2 linked regions of the Cecembia calidifontis genome follow. The protein of the gene in region 2 interacts with the protein of the main gene of each other region in a pairwise test. Links are inferred from orthologs where the notes say so. Each region holds a gene or a part of one and is shown on either strand. Other genes may lie near its edges.

The links. Proteins that work in one complex are often made in the same cells at the same time.
Region 1: the proteins of BC751_RS17930 (region 2) and secA interact in binary tests that used the Escherichia coli proteins (3 or more experiments, as listed by UniProt). The link is inferred for Cecembia calidifontis from one-to-one orthologs.

What each region holds. Positions count from the first base shown.
Region 1 is NZ_SGXG01000001.1:1,133,358-1,137,346, reverse strand. The notes cover bases 1-3,914. They hold secA (preprotein translocase subunit SecA), read right to left. Parts: upstream 3,582-3,914; coding sequence 201-3,581; downstream 1-200. Other genes in these bases: dapF (diaminopimelate epimerase), read right to left, coding at 3,695-3,914; BC751_RS04875 (hypothetical protein), read right to left, coding at 1-190. In the rest of the region: more of dapF, read right to left, coding at 3,915-3,989. UniProt on the Escherichia coli protein: Required for protein export, interacts with the SecYEG preprotein conducting channel.
Region 2 is NZ_SGXG01000001.1:4,166,876-4,169,876, reverse strand. What follows is about bases 62-2,987. They hold BC751_RS17930 (alkaline phosphatase), read right to left. Parts: upstream 2,262-2,987; coding sequence 861-2,261; downstream 62-860. Other genes in these bases: BC751_RS17920 (DoxX family protein), read left to right, coding at 2,776-2,987; BC751_RS17925 (alkyl hydroperoxide reductase), read left to right, coding at 2,396-2,779; BC751_RS17935 (DUF983 domain-containing protein), read left to right, coding at 395-799. In the rest of the region: BC751_RS17940 (hypothetical protein), read right to left, coding at 1-42; more of BC751_RS17920, read left to right, coding at 2,988-3,001.

The sequences.
Region 1 (3,989 bases), 3.0 Mb from region 2 along the record:
GACTCTCCCCAGATGCAGAAGCATCCTGTTTATTGGCCTGTTCTGCTAAATCAGGGAATGTAATGAGGGTTTCACTGAGATCTTCCCGGTAATTGGCAAAAGCCTCTGCTCCACTTCCTGTTTTTTTCACCGTAGCACAGGAACCCAACACAAATACCAAGACAAAGCTGCCCAGTAATGACCTTTTCATTATCTCTAGATTAATTTTCAATGATCACACATTTTCCTGATTCCACATCCTGCTGGACACTTTTATATTTAACGTCTTTGAGAAGTTTACCATCTGCATATTGCACAGAGACTTTATCGTTTCGACCATAAGTCTTTTCTGATTTGCGGGGTGCTACGACTTGTGGGGATGCAGTTCTGTTGGCTACTGCAGCTGCCGCTTGCCTACCTGCACCTGGATTCAGTGAGCTTCCCACTTCTTCTTTGGATGCTTTCACATTATTCTCTTCCCGTCTTGGAGCCTGCGCAGCCCTTACCTGACTTGGATCTTGGGTGGGCAATTCAGCTTTTGCCAAGAAAGAAATGGTATCCTCATTCAACTTGCCGATAAAGCGTTTGAACATCTCAAAAGCCTCGAATTTGTAAATCAATAAAGGATCTTTTTGTTCATAGACCGCATTCTGCACAGATTGCTTCAGGTCATCCATATCCCTTAGGTGCTCTTTCCAGTTTTGGTCAATTATGGCCAAGGTCACATTTTTCTCGATGGCACGGATCAGATCACGTCCTTCATTTTTGACTGTAGATTCCAAATTGATCACCACTCCGATCTGTTTGATGCCGTCTGTGATAGGAACCATGATTTCTTTTACAGTTGCACCTCGCTGGGCATAAACATCTTTTAATATCGGAAGTGCTTTGGAAATGATACGCTCATTTTTACTTACATAGTTCTTATAAGCTGCATCAAAGAGTTCCTGAGTCAGCACTTTGGCATCTTTGCTCTTGATGTCATCTTCTGTAAACTGGTGATCAATACCCAAAGAACTGTAGATATTCATCCTCAGGTTGTCCATGTCCCCTGTGGATTTTGCCATCTCGATAATGCTTTCACAGACATCATACATGACATTCAGGATATCCAGTTCTAAGCGTTCTCCAAGAAGGGCATTTCTACGTCTTTTGTAAACCACCTCTCTTTGGGAGTTCATTACATCATCATATTCCAAAAGCCGCTTCCTGACCCCGAAGTTGTTCTCCTCTACCTTTCTTTGTGCACGTTCAATGGATTTGGTAATCATGGAGTGCTGAATCACCTCTCCCTCTTCCAGACCCATCCTGTCCATGAGTTTGGCAATCCTGTCGGAACCAAACAATCTCATCAGATTGTCTTCCAGAGAAACAAAAAACTGAGAGGAACCGACATCCCCTTGACGTCCTGCACGACCCCTCAACTGTCTGTCCACCCTTCTGGATTCATGGCGCTCTGTACCAATGATTGCCAAACCACCTGCTGCCCTGGATTCAGGAGTCAACTTGATGTCGGTACCCCTACCCGCCATGTTTGTGGCGATGGTCACGGTCCCCGGCTTACCGGCTTCCGCTACTATTTCAGCTTCGCGGGCGTGCTGCTTGGCATTCAACACTTGGTGTTTGATCTTGCGGATGGTCAGCATCCTGCTGAGTACTTCAGAAATTTCCACAGAAGTGGTACCCACCAAGACAGGCCTACCTGCATTGGTCAACTCAACAATTTCATCGGCTACCGCATTGAATTTCTCCCGGACGGTTTTATATACTTTGTCTTCCCTGTCTTCTCTGATGATTGGTTTATTGGTAGGAATAACAACCACATCCAATTTGTAAATCTGCCAAAACTCTCCCGCCTCAGTTTCTGCTGTACCGGTCATACCGGCCAGTTTGTGGTACATCCTGAAATAATTCTGCAAGGTGATCGTAGCATAAGTCTGGGTAGCATCCTCCACCTTAACATTCTCCTTGGCTTCGATTGCTTGGTGCAAACCGTCGGAATATCTTCTTCCTTCCATGACTCGGCCAGTCTGCTCGTCTACGATTTTCACCTTTCCATCTACGATGATGTACTCCGTGTCTTTCTCAAACATACAGTAGGCCTTCAACAACTGATTGACCGTATGGATCCTTTGGGCTTTTACCCCATAATCCTTGATGATTTCTTCCTTACGGATCAGTTTTTCCTTGTCATCCAGATCCGGATTTTTTTCCATTTCGGCTATGGCCATACCGATATCCGGAAGGATAAAGAAATTGGGATCCTCATTCTTCTGCGTTATGGCTTCAATACCTCTGTCCGTCAGTTCTACGGAATTGGTTTTTTCATCAATTGTAAACAACAAAGGCTCATCTGCCTCAGGCATCATGCGTTTGTTGTCCTGCAGGTAATAATTTTCAGTCTTTTGAAGGATAACCCTGATTCCTGGTTCTGAAAGGTATTTGATCAATGGTTTATATTTAGGGATACCCCTATAAGCCCTGAACAAGGCCAATCCCCCTTCTTTTTCATTGCCTTCAGCAATCAGCTTTTTGGCAGTGTTAAGGTATCCCTGTACCAATTTCCTTTGTTCTTCCACCAAGGTAGCTACCCGGGGTTTCATTTCCATGAACTCATGCTGATCCCCTCTTGGTACTGGACCTGAAATGATCAAAGGCGTTCTGGCATCATCGATCAAAACAGAGTCCACCTCATCGATCATGGCAAAATGGTGCTTGCCCTGTACCAGGTCGCCCGCATCTCTCGCCATATTATCCCTGAGGTAATCAAAGCCAAATTCATTATTGGTACCATAAATGATGTCACAAGCATAGGCCCTTCTCCTTTGGTCGGAGTTGGGCGGATATTTGTCAATACAATCTACCTTCAATCCATGGAATTCAAAAAGCGGTGCATTCCACTCGGAGTCCCTTTTGGCCAGGTAATCATTGACGGTAACTACATGAACCCCTCTTCCGGAAAGCGCATTGAGGTAGGCAGGAAGGGTGGAAACCAAGGTTTTTCCCTCACCGGTGGCCATTTCAGCAATTTTACCTTTGTGGAGTACCATACCACCGATCAACTGCACGTCATAGTGGACCATGTCCCATACCACTTCGCTTCCAGCAGCCATCCAACGGTTGTGCCAAATGGCTTTATCACCTTGTATTTCAACATTGGATTTTTTGGCAGCCAGCTCCTTGTCCCAAAGGGTGGCAGTAACTTCCAATTTTCCATTTTCCTTAAATCTTCTGGCGGTTTCCTTTACAATTGCAAAGGCTTCCACCATTACTTTTTCGAGGACAACTTCCAATGCCGCATCTCTTGTCTTTTCGGTTTTATCGATCTCATTGAAAAGGGCGTCTTTTTCATGTACCTTTTCCGGATCGAGGGCATTGATCTGATCTCTAATAGAAGCGATCTTATCATCAAAGGATTTCAGGTCGGCATTGATGATGGATTTGATTTCCTCGGTTTTTGCTCTCAGTTGATCGTCGCTAAGGCTTTTTAACTTATTGAAAGCCTCATTGATCAACGCTACTTTAGGCGATAATTCCTTTATATCTCTATCGGACTTTGTTCCGAATATTTTGGCCAGTCCTTTGGCTAGAATTTCTAACATAACTTTAGTACGGTAAATAGGGCCTTAAAATTACGCCCTTTTTGTTAATTATAGTAATTGAACGGAAGATATGACAGATAGTACTAGGTTTTATCCGGCAATCCTCCCTTTTTTTAAATCTCTACTTTCATATTTCCTCTGAAAACCTGTTCTGCAGGTCCGATCAACAGGATATTTTGGAAACTGCCATCTGCATTTTCTGAAAACCTCACTTTAAGCTTTCCTCCAGGGGTTTTTATTTTAACTTCATGCAACTCATTCTGATAGCCAAATACCAAAGCACAGGCTGTCACTCCCGTGCCACAGGACAAGGTTTCGTCCTCCACACCACGCTCATAAGTGCGTACATGGATTTCATCCGGGCCGATAGGTGTCACAAAATTCACATTGGTACCTTTGGGGGCATAA
Region 2 (3,001 bases):
AGAATCTATAGGGTCATGATGAGGTAAAAGCGTAGAATCCATTACCGAAGCATGATAAAAATTTGCTGTGAGATTGATAAAGTTGAACAGCAAAGTGAATATTACAAGCCTTGAAAGTATACTTCTTTTCAGTCTTACCAACATGATCCAAAATTATACAAATTTTGGTGATTTATTTATGCTGGCCTGGTTTCTATGACTAAACAAATGATAAAAATTAGGGGGCTTCTTTTATGTAAAATTGGTTTTCGACATGGTTTAAATTAGAGAAAAATGCGGTTTTTCCCTTCCCAAAAGTTCAAAAAAAGAAAGAACAATTGGGTCTTCAATAGTGATTTTGATCACTAATTAGATAAAAATTATCCGTATTTTAGCGTATTGTTTGTTGAAAAGTATGAAGAACAAAAGTTTAGGGGCAGCTATGCTCCAAGGTAAGTGTCCACGGTGCCGAGAAGGAAGCATATTCCCTACAGGGATATTTAGCTACAGGAAACTGACAGAAGTAAACCATAAATGTCCCAATTGCAATGCTGTGCTGACCCCGGAACCTGATTTTTTTTATGGAGCGATGTACATTTCTTACGCGTTTTCAGTTGCCTTGATGGTTACAGTTTTTACTGCAATCAATGTTTTGGTAGATCACGCGCCATTATCGACCTATTTGATTACTATCATCATCAGTAATGCCTTGCTTTTGCCTCTTATGTTGAGGTATTCGAAAGTATTATACCTTTACTGGCTTGGGAAACTGAAATATGATCCCGAAAAGGTAAAGTCTAGTCAAAATGGAATCAGGTAGCATGATTGCTACCTGATTCTTTTAAAGGTAAAATCTATTATATTTTGTTGCCGACCAATATTTAGACAAAAAGCCCCCTCTCAGCTCCACAAGCCTCCAACATGAAATTATGCAATTCAAAATTGCGGACAAAACCGGTCAATTTTTCACTTCCAGGTCCAAACATGGCCAATTCTACATGGTCAGCAGAATGGTTGGTTCCTGCCCATTGTACAGAGGTATAAACTGACTGCATTCTTGCCAATTGATGAAACGGAAGATTGGCAGGGTTATAAAGTCCATCAGCTCCTACTTTGTAAGATTCCAAAATAACTTCAGCTTCTTCTTTTTTTAGGGGTATTTGTTGGTATTCCATAAAAATCTCCCTGACTTTTTCTGCACTAAAATCAGGATTGATCTGGTTTAAAATCCATTCATTGGAAGCTTTGGTTTCATAGAGGCGCTCAAAATTTTTATTTGCCTGATTTCCGTAAAAGAGACCAGGGTTGGAATTACCATGGTCAGTAGTAATTATGACCAGGGTGTCTTTATTATTTTGGGCAAAATCCATGGCCACTTTGACAGACTCGTCGAAATCCAACTGGTCATAGAGTAGGGCGGGGGCATCATTCCCATGTGCAGCCCAGTCCACTTTGCCTCCTTCTACCTGCATGACAAACCCATTAGGGTTTTTGCTCAATAGCTCTATTGCCTTTTGGGTCATTTCCGCCAAAGAGGGAACGGTTTGCCTTAAATTGGCATCATTGATCCGGTCGATGGCATAGGGTAGACCTTCCTCGGCAAAAATTCCCATGATGGGTTTGTCGCCTTTAGTTTTCTTTAATTCTTCTGAATTCCTAACCAAATCAAACCCCGTTTGTCTATAAGCTTCAAAAAGATCCCTTTGGTCTGCTCTTTTTTCAGGGCTGAAATAATTGGCACCTCCACCTAGCATGACGTCAAATCTCAACTTCAAATAGTCTTCCGCAATCTCAGGCATGGCATTTCTACTGCCATTATTAACACAAAAGGAAGCGGGAGTAGCATGTGTGATCTGAACACTCGTCACGCATCCGACTGCTTTGCCCATGGACTTGAATTTTTGCAATATCGGGACAGGACGTTCTCCCTTGGGTCCAATATTGAGCGCGCCATTTCTAACCCTCATGCCTCCACCCCAGGCAGATCCTGCTGCTGCCGAATCAGTAATGAATGAATTGGCGGAAGCAGTATCCATCAGTGCCCTTTTTACCATATTGGTTTCATAGAGATTGATCCATGTAGAGGGTTTCCCATATTTGTGCCGCATGAGGATATCAGCCATATTCATTGTCCCTGAACTCATTCCGTCACTGACCAAAAAGATGATATTTTTGGCAACACCGATATTTTTTTGATGAGTAGCCAATGCTGGATATGAGCCAAATGCTCCCAATCCTAAGGTTGTCAATAACCCATTTTTAAAGAAATCCCGTCTTTTCATATTTATTTTGTTGTAGTTGCTTGAAATAAGATGCCCAATTTAAGGGCTTCAATTTCTTCAAAGTTAAAATAAGGATTAGCATATTGTTACCAATTCATTATTAAACCAATGGTTGCAAAAGGTGTTATACTGGCATGAAATTAACACTAAGGTTGGCAGCGATCTATAATTTGTTATGGGGTGCATGGGTGGTGCTTTTCCCTCAGCAATTCTTTTTCTTGACAGGCATGGACCCTATCAATCACCCCATGGTTTGGCAGGGCATGGGCATGGTCATAGGGGTTTATGGTTTGGGATATTGGTGGGCAAGTTTTGATCCACTAAAGCATTGGCCCATTGTTGCTGTTGGTTTCTTGGGGAAAATATTTGGACCAATTGGCTTTCTTTACAATTACCTTATGGGAAATGTACCCCTAAGTTTTGCTTATACCCTCATAAGCAATGATCTGATATGGTGGATTCCTTTTTTTATTATTTTAAAAAATGTTCATTGTCAGACCAAATGGGCACTAAAATGAAAAAAAATCTATTGAAATTGGTTTTAGCGGTATTCTTTATAGTGGCAGGGATAAATCACTTTATCAATCCACAGTTCTATTATCCCTTGATTCCTGATTACCTTCCTTTCCATGGTTTCATCAATTATTCTTCTGGCATTTTGGAAATAATCTTGGGTGCTGGGCTCATATTTACAAAAACCTCAGCCTGGGGAATTATTATTTTGTTGGTTTTATTCATTC